DNA from 3 places in the Lysinibacillus sp. GW247-5R2A genome. Region 3 is predicted to be linked to each of the others. Evidence: riboswitches for the same ligand, from Rfam matches in the RefSeq annotation. Region 3 holds a riboswitch; each other region holds the start of a gene.
What was found. A riboswitch is a leader RNA that binds a small molecule or an ion and turns the genes downstream of it on or off. The one in region 3 is predicted to bind thiamine pyrophosphate.
Positions count from the first base shown of each region.

Region 1: linked by a shared signal. The riboswitch ahead of AC07YC_RS04675 (ABC transporter substrate-binding protein) and the one ahead of thiW (energy coupling factor transporter S component ThiW) in region 3 are both predicted to bind thiamine pyrophosphate.
Region 2: linked by a shared signal. The riboswitch ahead of thiM (hydroxyethylthiazole kinase) and the one ahead of thiW (energy coupling factor transporter S component ThiW) in region 3 are both predicted to bind thiamine pyrophosphate.

Region 1 covers NZ_JBWKZL010000002.1:209,001-217,171, reverse strand. Annotated here, with positions in the region: gene parE (DNA topoisomerase IV subunit B) at 1-1,558, shown strand, start outside; gene parC (DNA topoisomerase IV subunit A) at 1,555-3,993, shown strand; TPP riboswitch at 4,117-4,227, shown strand; gene AC07YC_RS04675 (ABC transporter substrate-binding protein) at 4,383-5,378, shown strand; gene AC07YC_RS04670 (thiamine-binding protein) at 5,380-5,673, shown strand; gene AC07YC_RS04665 (ABC transporter permease) at 5,670-6,443, shown strand; gene AC07YC_RS04660 (ABC transporter ATP-binding protein) at 6,418-7,167, shown strand; gene AC07YC_RS04655 (TatD family hydrolase) at 7,157-7,906, shown strand; gene brfA (ribosome rescue factor BrfA) at 7,967-8,143, opposite strand.
Region 2 covers NZ_JBWKZL010000006.1:131,770-139,940, forward strand. Annotated here, with positions in the region: gene tpx (thiol peroxidase) at 1-210, opposite strand, end outside; gene AC07YC_RS11175 (RDD family protein) at 348-977, opposite strand; gene sppA (signal peptide peptidase SppA) at 990-2,003, opposite strand; gene mbcS (acyl-CoA synthetase MbcS) at 2,188-3,771, opposite strand; TPP riboswitch at 3,959-4,057, shown strand; gene thiM (hydroxyethylthiazole kinase) at 4,144-4,911, shown strand; gene thiD (bifunctional hydroxymethylpyrimidine kinase/phosphomethylpyrimidine kinase) at 4,899-5,723, shown strand; gene thiE (thiamine phosphate synthase) at 5,713-6,354, shown strand; gene AC07YC_RS11205 (alpha/beta-type small acid-soluble spore protein) at 6,428-6,646, opposite strand; gene thiI (tRNA uracil 4-sulfurtransferase ThiI) at 6,799-8,013, opposite strand; gene AC07YC_RS11215 (cysteine desulfurase family protein) at 8,013-8,171, opposite strand, start outside.
Region 3 covers NZ_JBWKZL010000007.1:25,988-34,158, reverse strand. Annotated here, with positions in the region: gene AC07YC_RS11955 (VWA domain-containing protein) at 1-1,796, shown strand, start outside; gene thiW (energy coupling factor transporter S component ThiW) at 1,886-2,392, opposite strand; TPP riboswitch at 2,487-2,594, opposite strand; gene AC07YC_RS11945 (MFS transporter) at 2,653-3,849, opposite strand; gene AC07YC_RS11940 (ABC transporter substrate-binding protein) at 4,339-5,412, opposite strand; gene AC07YC_RS11935 (ABC transporter permease) at 5,409-6,206, opposite strand; gene AC07YC_RS11930 (ABC transporter permease) at 6,203-7,012, opposite strand; gene AC07YC_RS11925 (ABC transporter ATP-binding protein) at 7,002-8,108, opposite strand; gene AC07YC_RS11920 (helix-turn-helix domain-containing protein) at 8,126-8,171, opposite strand, start outside.

The DNA.
Region 1 (8,171 bases), on a different contig from region 3:
TGGTAAGAAATATCGCCAGCGCTTCGAGCATGGTGGACATCCAGTGACAACACTTGAAGAAATTGGTCAAACGAAGCAGACAGGTACGCTTGTTCATTTCCTACCTGATGAAACGATTTTCTCTGTTACAAAATATAATTATGATACGTTAGCAGAACGTTTAAGGGAGTCAGCTTTTTTATTAAAGGGCTTAAAAATTGAATTAATTGATGAGCGCGAGGAAGGCAAAAATGATGTGTTCTTTTATGAGAACGGCATTGAAGCTTTCGTTGCGTATTTGAATGAAGAGAAGGATGTTCTTCATCCTGTGAAGTATGTGGAAGGTATTCAAGATGATATTGAAGTAGAGTTTGCCTTCCAATATAACGATGGTTATTCTGAAACGATTTTGTCGTTTGTTAATAATGTCCGAACACGAGATGGCGGTACCCATGAAACCGGTGCAAAAGCAGCTCTGACGCGTGTCTTTAATGAATACGCAAGAAAAATTGGCCTATTAAAGGATAAGGATAAAAACTTGGAAGGAACGGATATTCGAGAGGGCTTAGCAGCTATCGTATCTGTCCGTATTCCAGAGCACTTATTACAATTTGAAGGACAAACAAAGGGCAAGCTTGGTACAAGTGAGGCTCGTTCAGCAGTAGATAGTGTGGTGTCTGAGCAAATTTTATATGTGCTAGAGGAAAATGCTGAATTGTCAGCGTCCCTTGTGCGTAAAGCGATTCGTGCGCAGCAAGTACGTGAAGCGGCTCGTAAAGCTCGTGAGGATGCGCGAAATGGTAAGAAAAACAAAAAAGGTAGTACGATTCTGTCAGGTAAATTAACGCCTGCACAGTCACGAAATGCGGCGAAAAATGAATTATATTTAGTCGAAGGTGATTCAGCGGGTGGTTCTGCAAAACAAGGTCGCGATCGTACTTTCCAGGCAATACTACCACTGCGCGGGAAAGTGATAAACACGGAAAAAGCCAAGCTCCAGGATATTATGAAAAACGAAGAGATTTCAACGATTATTCATGCGATTGGTGCAGGTGTTGGTACGGATTTTGCAGTAGAGGATTCAGCCTACAATAAAGTAGTCATAATGACCGATGCTGATACAGATGGCGCTCATATACAAGTATTGCTATTAACGTTCTTCTACCGTTATATGCGTCCCCTCATCGAGGCTGGTAAAGTCTTTATTGCGTTACCGCCACTTTATAAAGTTTCTAAAGGGACTGGCAAAAAAGAAGTAATTGAATATGCTTGGACAGAAAACGATTTACAAAAGGCCATCAAACAAGTTGGAAAGGGTTACATATTGCAGCGCTATAAAGGTCTTGGTGAGATGAATGCAGACCAGCTATGGGATACAACAATGAACCCTGACACACGTACATTAATTCGTGTCACAATCGAGGATGGTGCACGTGCAGAGAGACGTGTCACGACATTAATGGGCGATAAGGTAGAGCCACGTCGTAAATGGATCGAAGCCAATGTAGACTTCGGTATGGAGGATGATGCTAACATTTTAGAAAATGAATTCATCCAACAAGAGGAGGGCCAAGCATGAGTAGCACAGAAAAGTTTCAAGATTTACCTTTAGAAGAAGTAATGGGTGACCGTTTTGGTCGCTATAGTAAATATATTATTCAAGACCGCGCGTTGCCAGATGCACGTGACGGTCTTAAACCTGTACAGCGTCGTATTCTATATGCGATGTTTACAGAAGGTAATACACAAGAAAAACCTTTCCGTAAATCGGCTAAAACAGTCGGTAATGTAATCGGTAATTACCATCCACACGGAGATAGCTCTGTTTATGAGGCGATGGTACGTATGAGTCAGGATTGGAAAGCTCGTCATATGCTCATTGAAATGCATGGGAATAACGGTTCAGTTGATGGAGATCCGCCGGCTGCCATGCGTTATACTGAGGCAAGACTATCTGCGATTGCGGGTGAAATGTTACGAGATATCGGGAAGAAAACGGTTGAATTCGTACCAAACTTCGATGATCAGGATATGGAGCCAACCGTATTACCAGCCCGTTTCCCAAATTTATTAGTAAACGGCTCTACAGGGATATCTGCAGGTTATGCAACAGATATTCCACCTCATGCACTAGATGAAGTGCTAGATGCTGTATTGATGCGCTTAGACAAGCCTACTGCAACAGTGGATGAATTGATGACAGTACTCAAAGGTCCTGATTTCCCAACGGGCGGTATTATTCAAGGTGTGGACGGTATTAAAAAGGCATATGAAACAGGGCGCGGTAAAATTATTGTCCGTGCGCAGGCTGTGGTGGAACCTATTAAGGGCGGTAAAGAGCAAATCGTTGTTACCGAATTACCATACGATGTGAATAAAGCGAATCTTGTAAAAAAAATTGATGAGCAGCGTGTAGATAAACGCCTTGAAGGGATTGCAGAAATTCGTGATGAATCTGACCGTACAGGGTTACGTGTCGTAATCGAGCTGAAAAAGGATGTTCCTGGACAAGGGATTTTACAGTACTTATTTAAAACAACAGATTTACAAGTAGCTTACAATTTTAATATGATTGCGATTCATAATCGTCGACCAACGATGATGACATTGCCCTTATTATTGGATGCGTATATTACTCACCAAAAAGAAGTGGTGACAAATCGTTCTATATATGATTTACAAAAGGCAAAGGATCGTTCACATATCGTAGATGGCTTAATTAAAGCATTGTCTATTTTAGATGAAGTCATTGCGACAATTCGTTCTTCTAATGATAAGAAGGATGCCAAGCTCAATTTACAAGCAAAGTTCGATTTTACTGAGGTACAAGCAGAGGCGATTGTGAGCCTGCAATTATATCGTTTAACGAATACCGATATTACAGAGCTCCGCCAAGAACAGGATGATTTAAATAAATTGATTGCCAAGCTAGAAGGAATTTTACAAAGCGAGGCCAAGCTAATACGTGTCATTAAACAAGAATTACTAGATATTAAAAAACGCTTCACAGAGCCACGTCGCTCGAGAATTGAACAAGAAATAGAAGAAATTAAAATTACATTAGATGTCCTTGTTCCAAGCGAAGAGGTTGTGGTGACTGTTACGAAAGATGGCTATATTAAACGCACATCTACACGATCCCATGCCGCTTCCAATGGTCAGGATTTTGCGATGAAGGATTCCGATTACTTATTGTATGAAGCAAACTTGAATACGCAGCATCATCTATTGTTATTTACAAATAGAGGGAATTATATTTATCAACCAGTCCACGAATTGCCTGATATTCGTTGGAAGGACCTTGGTCAGCATATTTCTAGTATTGTGCCAACAAGTGAAGATGAATCAATTATTGCAGTCTATGGCTTTGAAACATTTGAACAACCAAATACGTATATTTTAACTGCTACGAAAGATGGACAAATTAAACGTTCACCGCTCGCAGATTATGCAGTGACGCGTTACTCGAAGCCGATTAAAACCATGAATGTTAAAGCGGGCGATGCAATGATTTATGCATCGTTTATGACGGATAATGTGGAATTACTTTTAACAACTGATACGGCGTATGCTATTCGATTCCCTATCGAGGAATTACCAGTTACTGGTGTGAAAACAGGCGGCGTTAAAGGGATTACGTTAAAAGATGGAGAAGCTTTAGTAGGGGTCAATGTTCTACAGCCAGATGAAACACAATATGTCGTTATTGTGACACAGCGAGGGGCTGTCAAGAAAATGAATGTCGCAGAGGTAGAGGTAGCAGGTCGTGCCAAACGTGGCCTTAAAGTCCTAACAGAATTAAAAGCAAATCCTCACCGAATTGTCGCTGTGATTCAAGCGACAGACGATGAGCAGGTTGTGATTGAAACTGAAAAAGGCGTCCAAGAATTTATTGATGTTCATGCATTGACGCGTGCTGACCGCCATTCTAATGGTTCATTTAAAGTGGATATTGCCACAGATGGAGCCATTTCCCATGTCTTAACGGCCAAAAAAGAACAAAAACCAAGCTAAAATCATGCCCAGTCTCTCTATAGTAGAGCTGGGCTATTTGTTGGAGTGGAACAACTATCCAAAAATAGCATCTTGTCATTTACGATCAACTATGGGTATAATAATCATCGAAAAGTTCATAGCGAAAGAATGTAGGGGGGCTAGTTATGGCTAGCTGAGATTGTGTCCGATAGACACTGACCCTTTGAACCTGATTTGGCTCGTACCAGCGTAGGGAACATCTATTCAAAAAAGCAAAAGTTTTGGAGATTGATTGTAATACGTCTGGGAGGAATCCTAGGCGTTTTTTTGTTTTTCAAGCAATATCTCACCAACCGTATATTACGCTTTCTTCTGGTGACAACATTCATTCATGAACACTTTCATATTACAAACTGGGAGGACCTAGCATGAAAAAATGGTTATTTATTCTATTAGCTGTACTATTGACGTTAGTAGGTTGTAGCGACAAGGAGGACAAGCAGGCTGCTGATACAAAGAAAAAGGTGTCAGTGGTTCTCGATTGGACACCAAATACGAATCATACAGGATTGTATGCTGCGAAAAAGCTCGGATATTTTGAAGAACAGGGCTTAGATGTTGATATCATTATGCCAGGAGAGGCAGGAGCCGATCAGCTCGTAGCTTCAGGTAAGGCAGAATTTGGCGTGAGCTATCAGGAGGGCATTACACAGGCTCGTGTTCAGGATGTGCCACTTGTCTCAATAGCGGCCATCATCCAGCATAATACATCTGGATTTGCTTCTATAGCATCAAAGGGTATTACATCTCCAAAGGACTTTGAAGGAAAAACGTATGGTGGCTGGGGAGCGCCACTCGAGCAAGCAGTATTACAATCATTAATGCAAAAAGAAAATGCTGATATTAATCAATTAGATATTGTCAATGCAGGAGATTTAGATTTCTTCACAATGATGAAAAAAGATATCGACTTTGCTTGGATTTATTATGCTTGGACAGGAATTGAGGCAGAGCTTCGTGGGGAAAAGATTAATATGCTGTATTTAACAGACTACAGTGATCAGTTAGATTACTATACACCTGTTTTAGCAACTAATGAAACAATGCTTCAAAACAATCCAGACATCGTCAAAGCTTTTGTTGCGGCTGCATCGAAGGGCTATGAATATGCCATAGAGCATCCGAATGAAGCTGCTGATATTTTACTAGAAGCAGCCCCAGACTTAGATAAGGAATTGGTGCATAAAAGCCAGGAGTGGTTGGCTGATAAGTATCAGGATGACGCTAAACAATGGGGTGAGCAAAAGCTTTCTGTATGGGAAAACTATGCTAAATGGATGTCGAGCAACAAAGTATTAGAGGGCGAATTTGATGCTAAACAAGCGTTTACGAATGAGTTCTTACCGAAAAAGGAGGCCAATTAACATGGCAAATTCATTAATCAGTGTCCAAATCATTCCGAAAACAGAAAAGTATGAGGATGTCATTCCTTATGTAGATGCGGCCATTGCAGTTATTGATGCATCTGGTGTGAAATATGAGGTTCATCCACTTGAAACAACGATGGAGGGTGAGCTTACAACGCTTCTTCAAATCATTGAAAAAATGAATAGTAAGATGGTCGAGCTAGGAGCCATTAATGTCATTACACAAGTGAAAATTTTATATCAACCAAATGGAATTACAATGGCTACATTAACGGAGAAATATCAGTCATGAAACGGGCATTACAAAAGGGAAGGACGATAATTTTTATCGCCTTCCTCTTATTCATATGGGAGCTTGTTGTGCATATCGCTGATGTTCCTCCTTGGCTCCTTCCAGCACCGAGCATAATTGTAGTAGAAGGCATTCAATCGTATCAGACGTTCCTGCCACATGCTCTGGCTACTGTGCAATTAGCTTTACTAGGACTTGCTATTGGAGTTGGCTGTGGTCTAACAGTGGCAATTGTTTTGCATCGTTATACGTTCATTCGGTCGTTATTTTATCCAATTCTCATTATGTCGCAAAACATACCTATTCTTGTATTAGCACCGCTGCTTATTATTTGGTTTGGCTTTGGCTTATTACCAAAGCTCATCATTATTTGTCTAGTGTGCTTTTTCCCTATTGTCATAGCGGCAATGGACGGTTTTCGTCAAACAGCACCCGAGTTAAAGCATTACTTTGAAATGATTGGTGCAACGAAGGCCCAAACGTTTTGGAAGCTAGAATGGCCACATGCCTACCCAGCTGTTTTCTCAGGTGTAAAAATTGCTGCAACTTATAGCGTAATGGGGGCAGTCATTGCAGAGTGGCTTGGTGCAAAAAAGGGAATTGGTGTATACATGACCTTAGCACAATCCTCCTTCCGTACAGATCGAGTGTTTGTCGCAATTTTTGCGATTGTCTTGTTAAGCTTATTGTTATTTAGTAGTATTCGTTTGCTTGAAAAATTAATGGTAAAGGGGAGAGGTTATCATGCTCAGCATTCAAAACATCGCTAAGTCCTTTAATAGTCTACATGTTCTTGATACTATTTCCTTTGATGTCAAGGATGGTGAGTTTGTAGCCATTGTAGGTCCATCCGGCAGTGGTAAAAGTACCCTTTTTCAATTAATTGGTGGGGTCTCTTCGGTTGATCAAGGGGAGATTTTATTAAATGGAGAGGATATCCAACGTAAACGAGGAACAATTGGCTATATGCCACAGCAGCCCTGTCTACTGCCTTGGCGTACTATTTTAGAGAATGTAACTATAGTTGAGGAATTGCAGCAAAAGCCTAATGTTGAACGTGCAAAGGGGTGGCTAGAAAAGGTAGGACTTGCTTCCTTTAGCAATGCTTATCCAAACGAGCTATCTGGAGGGATGCAACAACGTGTATCCTTCATCCGTGCCATTGTCAGTGATAAACCTATTTTATGTCTAGATGAACCATTTTCTGCGCTCGATGAATTTACAAGATTGGAAATGCAGGCATGGCTACTGTCCATTTGGGAAGAACATCGGAAATCCATCCTATTTGTCACACATAGTATTGAGGAAGCACTCTTTTTAGCAGATCGTATACTTGTTTTATCGAAACGGCCTGCAACGGTGAAAAAAGAAATCATTGTGCCGTTTGAGCGTCCTCGCAAAGAAGAAATTCGTCATTCGGCCACATTCACAGCCTTGAAGCAACAGTTATTCAAGTATTTACAGGAAGAAAAGGGGGATTTGCATGTTGATTGATGCCCATATCCATTTGGATCAGTATAAGGACGTAGAAATACCATCTATCTTGGAAGAAGTAGAGGCATTAATAGCGGTGAGTATGCAGCTATCCTCCTGTCAAAAGACATTAAATTTAGCGAAGGTCTATCCCAAAGTGAAGGCAGCTTTTGGTTTCCATCCGGAACAACCTTTACCGAGTGAAATAGAAGAGAAGGCTTTATTTGATTGGATTCGTTCCCATAGTGATGAGATGATAGCAATCGGTGAGGTCGGTTTACCCTATTATTTAAGGCAAGAACAAGCTTTGGATGTTCGTCCGTATGAGGCTTTATTGGAACGATTTATCGTATTGGCGAAGGAGTTGGACAAACCGATTGTATTGCATGCTGTGTATGAGGATGCTACCGTTGTGTGCGATTTACTAGAAAAGCATCAGCTTCGTCAGGCACATTTCCATTGGTTTAAAGGGGACGAGGTAGTTGTGAAACGCATGATTCAGCAAGGTTATTTTATCTCCATTACACCTGATGCATTGTATGAAGAGGAAATTCAACAGTTAATTCAAATCTACCCGATTGAATTGATGATGGTTGAAACAGATGGTCCATGGCCGTTTGAAGGTCCATTTACAAATAAACCTACGTCGCCGTGGATGATGCATTCGACGATTGAGGTAATTGCAGCTATTAAGGGATTGTCTATACAAGAAGCGGCTCAAATTATCACTCAAAATACGACAAACTTTTATCGACTTTAAACTAATTTTGTAAGTAACACTTATGTTTTCTACAATAATAAAAGCAGTATAGGATACAAATTAATTATCCGTATACTGCTTTTTATGTTTAGTAAAATCCTGCTTCAATTTCTCTGTCTTTGTTTTGGTAGTGCGTTCATGTGTACTGAAGGAATTGGATTGGCGATTTTTCTCTACATCCTTGCCCACAGTTCTTTTTATATGCATCCGCTTCTTTTTTGCCCTAGATTGAGCCATTTTCATTCCCTCCTTTTAACCATTATAG
Region 2 (8,171 bases), on a different contig from region 3:
TTCTTCATTGAAACGACGTGTTTGCGCATCACATACACCAGTATCTAATGATGGTACTACACTAAATAGACGAATTTTCCCCTCTGAATCTTTTAATGTTACAGGTGAAAGGTCATTCGCTAATACTGTAAAATCTGGTGCAGAATCGCCCACCTTTACTTCATTACCTACTAGTGTCACTGGACCATTTTTAAATGTTACTTGTGCCATATAAACGCCTCCTAATCTTCATATGTACATAATATTACTAAATGAAGGGAATTAATTGCAACTAAGATAGCTTACTTTCTTCTAAGTGTTAACAAGTCATAGAAAAGACCGTCTCTTCATTTGAGACAGTCTCTTGTTTATTGTTCATTTTTTTCTTCTTCTAGTTTTTCTAGCTCAGGTTTTCCCACTTGTTCACTAGACACTATATGCTCTTCCTTTTTCTCTATAGAAAGTGGTACCAAGTTCTTTTCAATATAGACTTTCTCATGCACCACTGTTGTATCGGCGAAATAGTCATGCAACCCTTGATTGTCTGGCAAAATAACTACCAAAATATAAAGAGGCATCACAATATTATTAATAATACGCCCAATCCATTCACGGAATAACACATCTGACCAAGTAAGGTTAGCATGCTTTAATGAAATAACACGTAGCCCAAATACCATCTTCCCTAGCGTTTGACCAAAAAATTTCGTCATAAGGACAAAATAACTGTAATAAAGAATCGCCGATATAATGGAGATTGGAGCATACCAAACTGATTCTGATAAGGACCAGTCCATTAAATAAAAGATAGGGTTAATGAGTATGCCAACTACAGCAGATACAATAAGCCCATCCAATAAAAATGCCCACAATCTGATCCAAAAGCCTGCCGTTTTTAATGTGTAGTTTTTTTGACTTGTTGAATCTTCCGTGCCATTGTTAAAAAAGCCAATTTCCATTGAGGGTGAACCTTGCATAACAACTTCATTGTTTGTCATTGAACTCCCTCCTTAATATTCACCGTATAAATACATCATTTTTGGTGCATTGTAATCTGTCATAATTTTCATTAGCATTTTTTCCTCTGCAGAAGGACCGAACATAGAGCCAATTTTCATACCAACATAAGATTGCCATCCGCCCATATCATAGGCATATTCAAATAATACAGCATCTTCTAGTCCAAAATCTGCGCGTAAGGCTGCAATGGCAGCTTCTTCGTCGCCAATTTCATCAACTAAACCGGCTTCAAGTGCTTTTGTACCGCCAAGGATACGACCATCCGCCACCTTCTTCACATCAGCTTCTGACATATTACGTCCTTGTTCAACGATATCTACAAATTCTTCGTATGTTTCATTGATCATATCCTGCATCATTGCTCGTTCTTCTGGTGTCACATCACGCATTGGACTTAGCATATCCTTATGCTCGCCAGATTTAAACGTTTCGAATTTGACACCTACTTTTTCAGCCAATGCTTGGTAATTAATAGATTGCATGATTACACCTATCGAGCCTGTTATCGTATCACGATGAGCAAATATTTTATCTGCTGGTGCTGAAATATAATAACCACCCGATGCTGCCATCGAATCCATCGATACATAAATTGGAATTTGTCGTTCTTCTTTAATTTTCAATAGCCTTTTATAAATTTCAGCAGATTCTTTTACCCCTCCACCCGGAGAGTTAACACTTAAAACAATTCCTTGAATCGTATCATCGTACAAAATATTATCCAATTGGTCTAGGAAGAATTGATGATCATATGCAACAGGCTGCCACAGTGAACTTGATCCAATATCTTGGATTGTTCCATCTACCTTTAAATAGGCAATCCTTTTATCATAATTATCTCCTTCAATGACATTTTCATATACATCTAGGTTATTTCCTGCCATTAAACTATCAAAATTACCTAGGAAATCTGCTTTAAATAGCGCAAAAATGGTATTAATCCCTAATGAAAATAGTAAAAGAACACCAGCCACTATTAATGCAACCCACCTTTTAACATTCATGTCTTTCCGCCTCCTTAACTCGTAATACGTATGACTTGCTCATTTGTTTCATTTTTTTGCAATAATATGCAAAAAGATTTATTCTATTTATTTCCTCATAATACCTTACCTAAAAATAAAAAAAAAATCAAAGTTCATTTCTTTGCATGAACTTCGATTTTCGACATTATTTCCTAGGAAATGATTATTGTACAAGATGTATTAATTCTTGTTCTCTTAATTCGACACGTCTAATTTTACCAGATGCAGTTTTGGGTAACTCAGTAACAAATTCAATAGCCCGTGGGTATTTATAAGGTGCCGTTAATGCTTTGACATGATTTTGAAGGGTTTGAATAAGCTCTTGATTACCATTAACACCATCATGAAGAATAATAAATGCCTTAACGATGTTCCCGCGAACTGTATCGGGACTTGCAATGACAGCAACCTCTTTCACAGTCGGATGCTTCATCAGCGCATCCTCTACTTCAAAAGGTCCAATCGTATAGGCTGAGGAAATAATAACATCATCTCCGCGTCCTTCAAACCAAAAATAGCCGTCCGCATCTTTATAAGCTCGGTCCCCTGTTATATACCAATCACCACGAAATTGTAAATTAGTACGTTCAGGATCATTTAAATATTTTTTAAAAAGTGCAGGTGTTTCTCGATGAACAGCAATATCACCTACTTCTCCTATAGCAACTGGCTCGCCAAAATCATCTACAATGTCAACGGTATTGCCTGGCGTAGGTTTGCCCATCGAACCAACTCTTGCCTCCATACCAACCATAGTTCCTACAAGAAGAGTATTCTCAGTCTGACCATAACCATCTCGCACTTGTAGATGGAAGGTGTCAAAGAATTTTTTAATGACTTCACTGTTCAATGGCTCACCTGCTGAAACAGCTTGTCGAATTGAACTGATGTCATACTCTTGTAAATGTTCAAGTGCTGCCATAAAACGATATTCTGTCGGTGTGCAACATAAGACGTTCATCTTAAATTTTTCAAGCAATGCTAAATATGTTGCAGCGTCAAACTTTCCTGTATAAACAAATGCAGTGGCACCGCTGCCTAAAATCGCGAGGAACGGACTCCAAATCCATTTTTGCCATCCTGGTGCTGCAGTTGCCCAGACAATATCATTTTCTTGTACTCCTAGCCAATGTGGGGCTGTTGTCCGTAAATGTGCATAGCCCCAGCTATGCGTATGAACAGCAGCTTTCGGGTTTCCTGTTGTGCCACTTGTGTAAGCTAAAAAGGCATGGTCTGTACTTTTTGTTGGTGAAGAACTTATGTAAGTTGTTGGTTGCTTTCGCATTTTGTCTACTAACGGCTGCCATGGTTCATGTGCATTTCCGATAACAAATTGCTGTATATTTTGTAAATTTCCTACTTGATCAAATTGCTCAATATAAGGCTCAAAGGCTACAACGGCTTTAGCATCAGCATGATGAATACGATACTCAATATCTTTTGCTCTTAGCATTTCAGAGCTTGGAATGATTGTTAAACCCGCTTTTAATGCAGCAATATAGACAATGTATGCTTCTACTGAGCGTGGTACCATCACTAAAATGACATCACCTTTAGTTAATCCATTTTTTGTAAAGACATGTGCCGCCTGATTCGCTCTTTCAAGTAAATGTGCGTAGGTGATAAATTGTACATCAGAATGCTCATCATAAATAATCAATGCATTTTTAGTTGAATCCTTTGCATATTTTTCAAATTCATCTGTTATGTTATACCATTCTGGTGCTACTAATTCTTGTCTATTCATGGCAAATGCCCCCTTTTGTTAAGACACATTATACTCCTTTCTTAGTATTTTCAATGGTTTACACTTGATTTAAGTAAAGTCATGACAACTATCATGCTTAGCTATATGGCATCAGTCACGTTTTGTCGATAGGAAAACTTGCTATTGAATACATATGAAAAGTATGGTACATTTTGGTCAACTAAAAGCAAGATTGCAGGGGGACTCATAAAGAGTTGAGAAGGTAAAACCTGACCCTTTGAACCTGTTAGTTAATACTGACGTAGGGAGCAATGAACATCGTTTTTTCAGATGAAAGGCTCTTTTTCGTGCATTTTTACGTAAAAAGGGCCTTTTTTGCATGCTTACGTCCACCCATAAAGGAGGACTACAATGATTTTTCAAACAATTCGTCAACAACAACCGCTTATTCACTGTATAACTAATTATGTCGTGGCTAATTTCCAAGCTAATGGTCTATTAGCATTAGGTGCCTCTCCTGTCATGGCTGATGATAGCCATGAGGTGGAGGAAATGGTCGCCATTGCAGACGCTCTTTTAATCAATATTGGTACACTAAATGATCGAACAAAAGAGTCGATGCTGTTAGCAGGAAAAAAAGCAAATACCCTTGCCATTCCTGTTATATTAGATCCGGTTGGCGCAGGTGCCACAGTTTATCGCAAGGAAACCGTACATCAATTACTTTCAGCTATACAATTTGCAGTCATACGCTGTAACAAGGGAGAGCTTGCGGCATTAGCCAATGTGGAATGGCAACAAAAAGGTGTTGATAGTGGTGAGGGATTTATTGTCATAGAGACTGAGGCTATATTATTGGCTCAACGCTACAACTGTCTAGTCATTGTTACAGGCAAACATGATTTTTTAACAGACGGTGTGCAGAGCCAATGGATTACTGGTGGAAATTCACAAATGACCGAAGTAACGGGTACAGGCTGTTTACTTAGTGCTATATGTGGAGCAGCCTACTCTTCAGGAGATGATCCGTATAGCCAATTAGCGGAAACACTGACATATTATAAAAAAGCAGCTGAGTTAGCATCTGCATTTACAGAGGATATTGGGGATATTCAAATTGCTTTGCTTAATGCCTTACATCGTCTTTCAAAGGAGGGTGAGGCTTCATGCATATTGTAACGACAATTGCAGGCTCAGATAGTGGCGGTGGCGCTGGCATTCAGGCTGATTTAAAAACATTCCAGGAATTAGGAGTTTTTGGCACCTCCGTTATTACAGCATTAACTGCTCAAAATACACTTGGTGTAATGGGGGTTTTCCCGATTGACGTTGACTTTGTTGAAAAACAATTTCATGCATTACTAGAAGATTTTTCGATTGCTGCGATTAAAACAGGGATGCTTTATTCCTCGGAAATTATTCAAGGTATTGCACACATTATTGACGATTTAAAAATCCCACTAATTGTTGATCCCGTTATGATTGCAAAAGGTGGAGAAAGCTTACTGCAGCAAGAGGCAATCGAGGCCATGCGCATGTTTTTACTACCCCTTGCTACAATTGTGACACCAAATATACCGGAAGCAGAGGCACTTACGGGAAGAAAAATAAATCAATTCTCTGATATGGAGGAGATTGCTCAATGCTTTTTCCAACTAGGTGTTCAATGTGTCATCATTAAAGGTGGGCATCTACCTAATTCGTTATATGCAATTGATTATGTATTTATAAAAAATGACAAATCATTTTCCATGCAGTCTCCTCGTATTACGACGAAAAACACACATGGTACAGGTTGTACTTTTTCAGCAGCCATCACGGCTTTTCTTGGTCAAGGTTTGACCATTGAAAAAGCTATTATCGAAGCTAAAAAATTTATACAATTAGCCATTATGCATGATTTAGCCATTGGTAATGGTCATGGCCCCACAAATCATTTTGCTTATCAGCTACATAAAGGTGCCTGCGAGGTGAAATTACTTGAAACGTGAAGATTTACAGCTCTATTTTATTATGGGTACAAGCAATGTTTCCCAACAGGAGCCTTTAGCTGTACTCGAACAAGCGCTGCAGGCTGGCATTACTATGTTTCAATTACGCGAAAAGGGTCCTTACGCATTAACAGGATTAGCTTATGAGCAATTTGCCCGCCAATGTCAAAAACGATGTCAACATTATCGTGTGCCGTTTATTATCAACGATGATGTGGATCTAGCGGTTCGACTTGGTGCTGATGGTGTTCATATTGGCCAAGATGATGAACAGATTGCCATTGCACGTAAAAAAATGGCAAACCGGCTCCTTGGCGTTTCTGTACATTCACAGGAAGAACTACAAACGGCTATTGACCATCATGCGGACTATGTAGGAATTGGACCTATTTTTGCCACAACATCTAAAAATGATGCACAGCCACCATGTGGCACTAATTTTTTACAGCAAGCTTCCAAATACCAACCTCACTTGCCTATCGTAGCCATAGGTGGAATAAATGGGACAAATGCTAATATTGTTTTGCAAGCTGGGGCTGATGGAGTTGCTGTTATTTCTGCTATCTGTGACAGTAAGGATATTGAACAAACAGTATCCATGTTTAAGTCTTTATTTCGCATAAAAAAATGATTGATAAACAAACTAAAACCAGTGCCTTTTACGGTCACTGGTTTTGAGTTTATAAATGCTTAGTTAGCATTTATTAGTTGTTGTTGTTTGGCATACCTTTTAATTGAGATTCTGCCATTTGTACAAGACGTTTAGTGATTTCACCACCAACGGAACCGTTAGCACGAGCTGAAGCGTCAGCCCCTAATTGAACACCAAATTCTTGTGCAATTTCGTATTTCATTTGATCAAGTGCTTGTTGTACACCAGGTACTGCAAGCTGGTTTGAACTGCGGTTGTTGTTTGAAGCCATGTTTCTCACCTCCTTGTGAATATAGAATGTGCGTTATTAGATTTTTAATACAAAAAAAATAAAGGTAAAATGTACCTCTATTGGCATTTGGGGAACTATACAAAAAAAGCCGTCTCAAATAAGCTATTTGAGACGGCTTTTGAAATTTTGATTTATAAAAGATCAGCAAACTTATCTTGCTTTTGCTCTTCTTCTTTCTTAGGGAAGATATAGACCTCACGATTTTTGACCGCGCGTGCTATCAGTTCATCAAAATCAGAAAAGCTTTCGTAATGCTCAACCTTTTCGAGCTTAGGCTTTGTTTTAGGACTTGCAGGCGTAAAGATTGTACAGCAGTCCTCAAAAGGCTGAATAGATGTTTCATATGTGCCGATTTGTTCAGCTAACTCAATGATTTCTAATTTATCTGATGAAATTAACGGTCGTAAAATAGGTGTATTCGTTACTGCATTGATTGCTGTTAAGCTTTCAAGTGTTTGACTTGCTACTTGTCCAAGACTTTCTCCTGTGACAATCGCAAGAGCACCGATTTCTTCTCGCACTTGATCAGCAACCTTCAACATCATACGACGAGTTGTTGTCATCGATACATTAGAAGGTACTTTTTCTTTAATCAGAACTTGTATTTCAGTAAAAGGAATAACATGCAATCGGATATTAGCACCAAATTTCGTTAGCTCATTTGCAAGCACTTTTACTTTTTCCAATGAATTTTCGCTTGTATAGGGTGGACTAAAAAAGTGAATGGCTTCTAAACGGACTCCGCGTTTCATCATTAAATAACCTGCAACTGGACTATCAATCCCACCTGAAAGCATTAACAATGACTTCCCGTTTGATCCTACAGGCATTCCACCTGCACCTGGAATGACTTGTGCCATCATATAGGTTGCATCATGGCGGACTTCTACACGTAGCTCAATATCAGGTCGCTTCACTTTAACAGATAAATTATTAAATTGAGGTAAAACATATCCACCAATCTCCCGTTGAATCGCGTGTGATTCTAATGGGAAGGTTTTATCGGTACGTTTCACTTCCACTTTAAACGTATATGGCTTTTCTTTAAATGTCTCCATTATTGTAATCGCCAGCTTTTTCATACTTTCCATATCTTTTTCACATGCTGCAACAGGACTAAATGATTGAATACCAAAAATTTTAGGCAAACCTGTTACTAATGTTTGCATTTGTGCTTCATCCTCTATCGCAATAAACATTCGATCACGTTCTGTACGAATATGGAGATGTCCTAAATCCGCAAAAGCATGACGGATATTTTCACGTAAACGGCGGATAAAATCCATCTTGTTGCGACCTTTTGTAGAAAGTTCACCATATCTAATTAAAATTTCTTTCCAAATCATTACTTTATTTCTCCTTTAAGCTCTAGCATTACTTCTGCTAATACTTGTTTAAACTTTTCAATATCTTCGACGGTGTTATGTGCACCAAAACTAATACGGATGACACCTTTTTTATAATGCTCATCTAGATGCAATGCTTCGACAACATGACTGGTTTT
Region 3 (8,171 bases):
AAGCCGTTGTTCAAGTAGGACAAGACGCAATATTTGAAAACAATAAATTAACAAGTGTCACAATGGTACAAAGCGAACCACATTTACTCATTGTGAATGGCTATGAAACAGCTTCACCAATAGCGGCGGCACTTGGTCAGCAATCAATAGCCTATGATGTAAAATCACCTGAAAGCTTACCAAATGAACTCTCCAGTTATTTGCAATATAATGCCATTATTTTCGATAATGTGCCAGGACATTTAGTCGGTGAGGCGAAAATGAGTGTGATAGAGCAAGCAGTCAAAAACTTTGGTGTTGGTTTTGCAATGGTTGGTGGAGAAAATAGCTTTGGTTTAGGTGGTTATTTTAAAACGCCAATTGAAACATTATTACCTGTTGAAATGGAAATTAAGGGGAAAGAACAATTACCTTCATTAGGACTTGTCATTGTACTAGATCGCTCTGGTAGTATGTCGGGATCCAAGCTAGAGCTTGCAAAGGAAGCGGCAGCACGTTCAGTTGAGATGCTACGTGATGAAGATACATTAGGATTTATAGCATTTGATGATCGACCTTGGGAAATTATAGAGACTGGTCCTCTGAACGATAAAGAAGAGGCAGTGGATACCATTTTATCTGTTACACCAGGAGGCGGGACAGAAATCTATGGTTCACTTGCAAAAGCATATGAAAACCTAGCAGATATAAAACTGCAACGTAAGCATATTATTCTTTTAACGGATGGACAATCACAGCCAGGAAATTATGAAGATTTAATTGAACAAGGAAAAGATAGTGGAATAACTTTATCGACAGTGGCTATTGGTCAAGATGCGGATGCTAATTTATTGGAAGCTCTGAGTGAGATGGGAAGCGGACGTTTCTACAATGTTATCGATGAGCAAACTATCCCTTCCATTTTATCTCGTGAAACAGCAATGATTTCCCGTACGTACATTGAGGATAACCCTTTCTATCCAATACTTTATAATGCAGGGGGATGGAATACGCTATTTGCCAATGGTGTTCCACAAATGAATGCTTATATCGGAACAACCGCAAAGCAGGGTGCTACCGTCGTGGCTGAAAGCGAAAAAGAAGATCCGGTGTTAGCACAATGGCAATATGGTCTTGGCAAAACATTCGCATTCACTTCTGATTCAACAGGAAAGTGGGCAGGCGACTGGGCAAGATGGCAAAACTGGGGCCCATTTTGGCAAACGCTTATTTCACAAATGCTTCCAAGTTATAATGATGTTGCCTATGATGTAAGAATAGAATCAGATGGGTCCTTTATGATTACAGATCCTACAAATGAAGCAGCCTTTTTAGATATTGTTGCGGTTAATGAAGCTGGTGAAGAGTTAGACACACAGCTTGAAACTATATCAGCCTCTCAGGTTCGTGCTGTAGTACAAGCTGACCCGGGGTTAATCTTCTTCCGTATCGCTGATGAAAAGGAAACGATTTATCAGGCTGGATTAAGTGTTCCCTATAGTGCTGAGTATGAACTTCTTCCTGCTAATGATAAATTAATAGAAGAATTAACCGAACAAACTGGAGGTGCTGTTTTAAAAGAACCACAAGAAGTGTTCCGTGACTTTACAAAGCAAGGGGCGGATCGTCAAAACATTGCGACATGGCTTCTCCTTGCAGGTATGCTCTTGTTCTTTATTGATATTACAATAAGACGCTTTGGCTGGAATTTCCTAACGAAGCCGAAGAAAAAGGAGCAACTTGTAGAGAACCACCCCGTACAGGCAGAAGACACGAATGTGGCACAATTATTAAAGGGTATGAAAAAGCGCCAATAATTTAGTTTAGATGAAAGCAGTGCGAATGATTTCGTACTGCTTTTTGTATATACATGGAGAGAGAAATCCTCTAAGTAATATCAACGACATTATTTAATAAAGAGAGTGGGATTAAAATATTTTACTAGCACGGTTTTACGCAAGCTGCTAGCTACTACAACCCCTAAAATTGCTCCGATTGTACTTGATATTAAAAAGGCAGGCATGAAAAATAAGGCCGCTACGGATGTGCCCATAAGTAACTTTGCATAGGGCACTGCTACAAGCGATGCGAGAAGACCAGTGCCGATCGCTTCACCCATACCTGCTAACCACATTTTACTACTATATTTATAGGCAAGCCCTGCACATAATGCACCAATAATACTACCAGGAATGGCTAACAGTGAGCCTGTTCCTGTAAGGATACGAATGATAGCCGTAACAAAGGCAACTACAACAGTAGGTACGGGTCCAAGTATAACGGCCCCTATTACGTTAATAGCGTGCTGCACAGGGTAGGCACGTGCAATCCCAGTTGGAATGGAGATGAATGTAGAGCCTGCAACGGCAATCGCTACGAATAAAGCCATAATTGTTAATTTTCGAATAGACATGATAGGTGCGCTCCTTTTCGTTTTAGCCACTAGGAAAACGAAAAAGGCCGCTTCCTTCAAACGACAGGAAGCGGCCTTGCTTATACACTGAAAATAGCAAGAAGCGCCACTTCCCTCCGCTAGCATGAACTAGATCAGGTTCGAAGGGTCCGTATATAACCATATACGTCTCAGCCTTTAAAAGACTCCCCTAGTGGTAAGTATTTTTCTATTTTTAGAAGTGTAACATACTTCAATTAATAGTTAATAAGCTTTAATGATTAGTGTGAATCTGGCTGCATAAGCTGTGGTGCCTTTTTCAATGTCCAAATTAGGGCAAGGAAGAAACAAGCTAATAAGATAATGGCACCAAAAATATAAGGACTATTCATGTTCCAGTCAAATAAGAAACCAGCTAAAGCGGGTCCAATCATATTTCCAAGACTCATATAGGCATTATTCAAGCCGGCTGCAAATCCTTGCTCTGTTTCAGCAAGTTTAGAGATGAGTGTATTGACTGCTGGACGAATTAACGTTGTAGCCGTAGAGAAGATGGTTGCTACAACTAATATTAGTGCAAAACCTGAAACAAATAATATTAAGAAAATAGCAATGGAGGCAATAAATAAATTGACCAAAACTACTTTCATTTCACCAAAACGTTTAAAGAGTGGCGTTATGATAAACATCTGTACAATTACCCCAAATGCTCCACCAACTACTAGAATGGTAGCAATATCGCCAGGTGAGTAATTAAATTTTTCTGTCACAAATAGTGATAAGGTTGTTTGGAAGTTAGCAATTCCAAATGAGAATACCATCATAATAATTAACATAACAAAATAAGGCATATGTACAGAGCGAGCCATCTGTTTCACCAGATTATCTTGCTTTTGTCTATTTTGCGCAGTATTTGGCTTTGTAGATGGTAATAAAAAGTACGATAAAATAGACGCTAAAATGGCGGCAGCTCCCGCCATGAAAAATGGAAAATGTAAGCTAACCTTTGCGAGGAAACCACCAATCCCAGGGCCAATCATAAAACCGAAAGACATCGCAGCCCCTAACATACTCATTCCTTTTCCGCGTTCTTCATAAGTTGTCACGTCTGCTACAAAAGCCATAATAGGAGGTGCAACAAATGCAGAGCCAAGGCCACCTAAAAAGCGTGCCAAAAAGAGCATCCAAACATCTGTAGAAAGGCCAAAACCGATTTGTGCAAGTCCTGTTAGTATAAGACCGAAAATAATTAAATTTTTCCGCCCATACAGGTCAGAAAGATTCCCAGCAATTGGAGAAAATACGAATTGTGCCAAGGCGAACGTTGCAATAAGCATACCTAGAACTTGTCCTGCTGCTCCAAATATTCTTAAGTATTCCGGCATTACAGGAATAATAATTCCAATACTCCCCATTGCGATAAACATATTAAACATTAATATATACAAAGCCGCCTTATTGGACTTCTGCTGGGTCATCGAAAAACCCCCTTTATGTAATCAAATATAGTACAGTCTATCATAAAGAATTAGGGCTGGCTAATAGTTGAGATTGCTGTAGCTGATCCGATCATTAGAATGGTTTTCCAGAAAAGTTTTTTTCTCAGAAAACCTCACAATGGAATAGTATCTAATTGATTACTAAACATGAATAGTTTGGAGAGCGTATGAACTTTTGACTAGAAGATATTTTGTTGAAATGAAATAGCGTGATAAAAGTGAATACTATTGTTTAAGATGAAGCTATGATGGGCATATGTATTGGCACGTAGTATCTATGGTTTTTTCTTTGATATAGAAGTGAAAATAATGGATAGCTTAAACATAGACAAAGGGATTATAGAAGACGGGGCTGTGAAGATGATCTACTACAGGCTACTAGTAGAATTGCTTTCTAAATATAGTAATGCAACTGAATGCTTACATAAAAAGGGCGAATTGGTTTCTAGACCAATTCGCTCTTATAAATTATCGAATACTCATTTTAAATTCTAAAAACAGCTCATTATATTTACCTAAGTAATCTGGACCTAAGTTTTTGTAGACCTCTAATGTATCACGTTGCTCTTCAGAAGGGTAATAGCGTTCATCAGCAACTACTTCCGGGTCCATTAAGTCCATCGCAGCGATATTAGGCGTCGAATAGCCAACATAATCGGCATTTTGAGCACCAGATTCAGCACTTAGCATAAAATTGATAAAGGCATGTGCACCATCAATATTTTTTGAGGTCTTTGGAATAACCATATTATCGAACCATAAATTGGAGCCCTCTTCAGGAACAGCAAAGTCCAACTCTTCATTTTCAGACATCATGTCCGCTGCCTGACCAGACCAAGTGAGAGCCACTGTTGCTTCATTATTGATCATTAAAGGCGTAATTTCATCCCCAATGATCGCTTTTACGTTTGGCGCAAGTGTAATCAGCTTGTCAGTTGCTTCACGCAGTTCAGCGTTATCCAATGAATTCAACGAGTGTCCAAGACTATTTAAACCCATCCCAATCACTTCGCGGGCACCATCTACTAAAAATACTTTTCTTTTTAATGAGGAATCCCATAAATCGTCCCAGGAGGAGAAATCTAAGTTCCCAACAAGCTTTGGATTATAAACGATTCCTACTGTTCCCCAGAAGTAAGGAACTGAAAATTGATTGTTATCATCGAATGGTAAATCTAAAAAGTATGGATCGATATTTTTAAAATTCGGGATTTTCGCTTTGTCTAAAGGAATCAATAAATTATCTTCCTTCATTTTTTCAATCATATACTCAGAAGGGACAGCAATATCGTACGCTGTACCACCTTGCTGTATTTTAGTCATCATAGCTTCATTGGAGTCAAATGTTTCGTAAATGACATGAATACCTGTTTCTTTTTCAAACTCTTTCAATAGATCAGGATCAATATACTCTCCCCAGTTAAAGATGGTTAAAGTGTCTTTTCCACTCTTACCTCCACCAGCACTTAATGCGTCAGCAGCATAAAATAAAAGGGCAGAAACAACAAGTATTGCGATGGTCGCTTGAATTAATGACTTCATTGTTGTCCCTCCGTTCTTTTGCTTGTGCGACTTGTAATGAAGTAATAGCCAACCACAACGATAACTGTTACAAAGAATACTAAACCAGAAATGGCGTTAACTGTTAGAGATATTCCCGCGCGAGCCATCGAGTAGATTTCAACCGATAATGTACTGAAGCCATTGCCTGTTACGAAAAATGTCACAGCAAAATCATCTAATGAATACGTAAGAGCTAGGAAGAAACCTGCAAAAATACCTGGCTGAATATATGGTAGAATGACACGCATCATAACATCCTTTTTGGTTGCTCCTAAATCTAATGCTGCATCAATTAGTGATTTATTCATTTCTAACAATTTAGGTAAAACCATTAACACTACAATTGGTACACTAAACGCTACGTGTGCCAATAATACTGAAGCAAAGCCCAATTTTATGCCCACCATTGTAAATAAGATTAAAAAGCTTGCACCAATGATGACATCTGGACTGACAATTAAAACATTGTTTAAGGACAATAATGTATTACGCATTTTTGAATCCTTGACTGTTACAATACCGATTGCTCCTAACGTTCCAATAATAGTAGAAATTAGAGCTGAAAGTAATGCTACGATAACGGTATTAATTAAAATAACAAGTAGCCTTGAATCTTCAAAAACAGCCTGATAATGCTCTAACGTAAAGGACTCAAAGTTATTCATGGAGCCACCACTATTGAACGAGTAAAAGATTAAATAGAGAATGGGTGCATACAGAACGATAAAAACAATCGTTAAATAGACTTTGGCTGATGCAGAAAGTTTGTTCATCGCACGCGACCTCCTTTATCTTTTTGTCCCGTAATAAGCATAATGATTACCATAAATAAAATTAAGAACACGGCAATAGTTGAACCCATTCCCCAATTTTGTGTCACAAGGAATTGCTGCTCAATCGCTGTACCAAGGGTGATAACACGATTCCCTGCAATTAAACGAGTAATCATGAAAAGTGATAGAGCAGGGATAAAGACAACCTGAATACCCGATTTAACGCCATCCATTGTCAATGGTAAAACAACGCGACGGAATGTTGTAAAAGCAGATGCGCCTAAATCACGAGACGCATAAATAAGTGTTGGATTTAAACGATCTAAAGAGTTAAAGATCGGTAAAATCATAAACGGAATAAAAATATACACGGATACAAAAACAAAGCTAATATCTGTAAAGAGCATTTGCTTTGGATCAAAGCCAAACACTTCGATAAATGCATTGATCGGCCCGTATAAACCAAAGATACCGATAAAGGCATATGTTTTTAACAATAAATTAATCCATGAAGGAATAATAATAAGCAATAACCAAAGCTGCTTGTGTTTCGTTTTTGTTAAAAAGTAAGCAGTTGGATATGAAATTAATAATGTAAAGAATGTAATTAAAAATGCATACCAGAACGAGCTTAATGTCATTTTTAAGTAAACAGAAGTAAAGAACGCTTTATAATTATCGAGCGTGAAATTGCCATGTAAATCGAGTAGGGAATAATAAACAACGAGTGCAATCGGCGCGATAACGAAAAGGGCAATCCATAAAACATATGGAAATAACGCTGATTTTGATGGCTTAGCTTGCATCTTCGTCGTCTCCGTACGATTCTAATCGTTTATCGAACTCTTCCTCTGTTTCATTTAAGCGCATTACATGAATCGCCTCTGGATCAAAGTCTAAGCCAATTTCTGTCCCTACTTCAGCTTTTTTCAATGAATGGACTAGCCATTCATTGCCATCTTTATCATACGTAGATAGCTCATAATGGACGCCACGGAATAATTGTGTATCTACTTTAACAACAAGTTTCCCTTTATCAATAGTTGTCATTTCTAAATCCTCAGGGCGTATAACGATATCAATTTTCTCATTTGGTTTCATACCTTGGTCAACACATTCGAAAATCTTACCCGCAAATTCAACCTTGAAATCTTCAATCATGACACCAGGCACTATATTGGATTCACCGATGAAATCTGCTACGAAGCGATTAATAGGTTCATCATAAATATCTACTGGTGTACCAGATTGTTGAATTTGTCCTTCACTTAAAACAAAAATTTCATCACTCATAGCGAGTGCCTCTTCCTGATCATGCGTAACGAAAACAAAGGTTTTGCCAAGACGTTGCTGTAATTCACGTAATTCGTATTGCATTTCTGTACGTAATTTCAAGTCTAATGCTGATAGTGGTTCATCCAGTAAAATTACTTCAGGGTCGTTAACGATAGCCCGTGCTATCGCTACGCGCTGACGCTGACCACCAGACATTTCGGAGATTTCACGATTGCCATAGCCTGCTAAATTGACAAATTTTAAAGCCTCCGCAACACGTTCTTTAATTTCCTTTTCAGGTAACTTCTTAATACGTAGTCCGAATGCGACATTTTCAAATACATTTAAATGAGGGAACAGCGCATAATCTTGAAAAACAGTATTCACCTGACGTTCATTGGCAGGAACCGAATTTATTTTTTTATCATGGAAAAACACATCTCCTGTTGTAGGCTCTGTGAAACCAGCAATAATTCGTAAAATGGTTGTTTTCCCACAACCAGATGGGCCAAGGAGAGTATAAAATTTGCCCTTTTCAAGCTCCAAGTTAATATTCTTTAAGACAACTGTTCCGTCACTATAAGACTTGGATACATTTTCAAAACGGATAATGGAATTCATTGTCATTGATGCGCCTCCTTAAGCTATAAATATGAATCCGTTGCAACGAGTAAAATTTTCGTTTCAGCA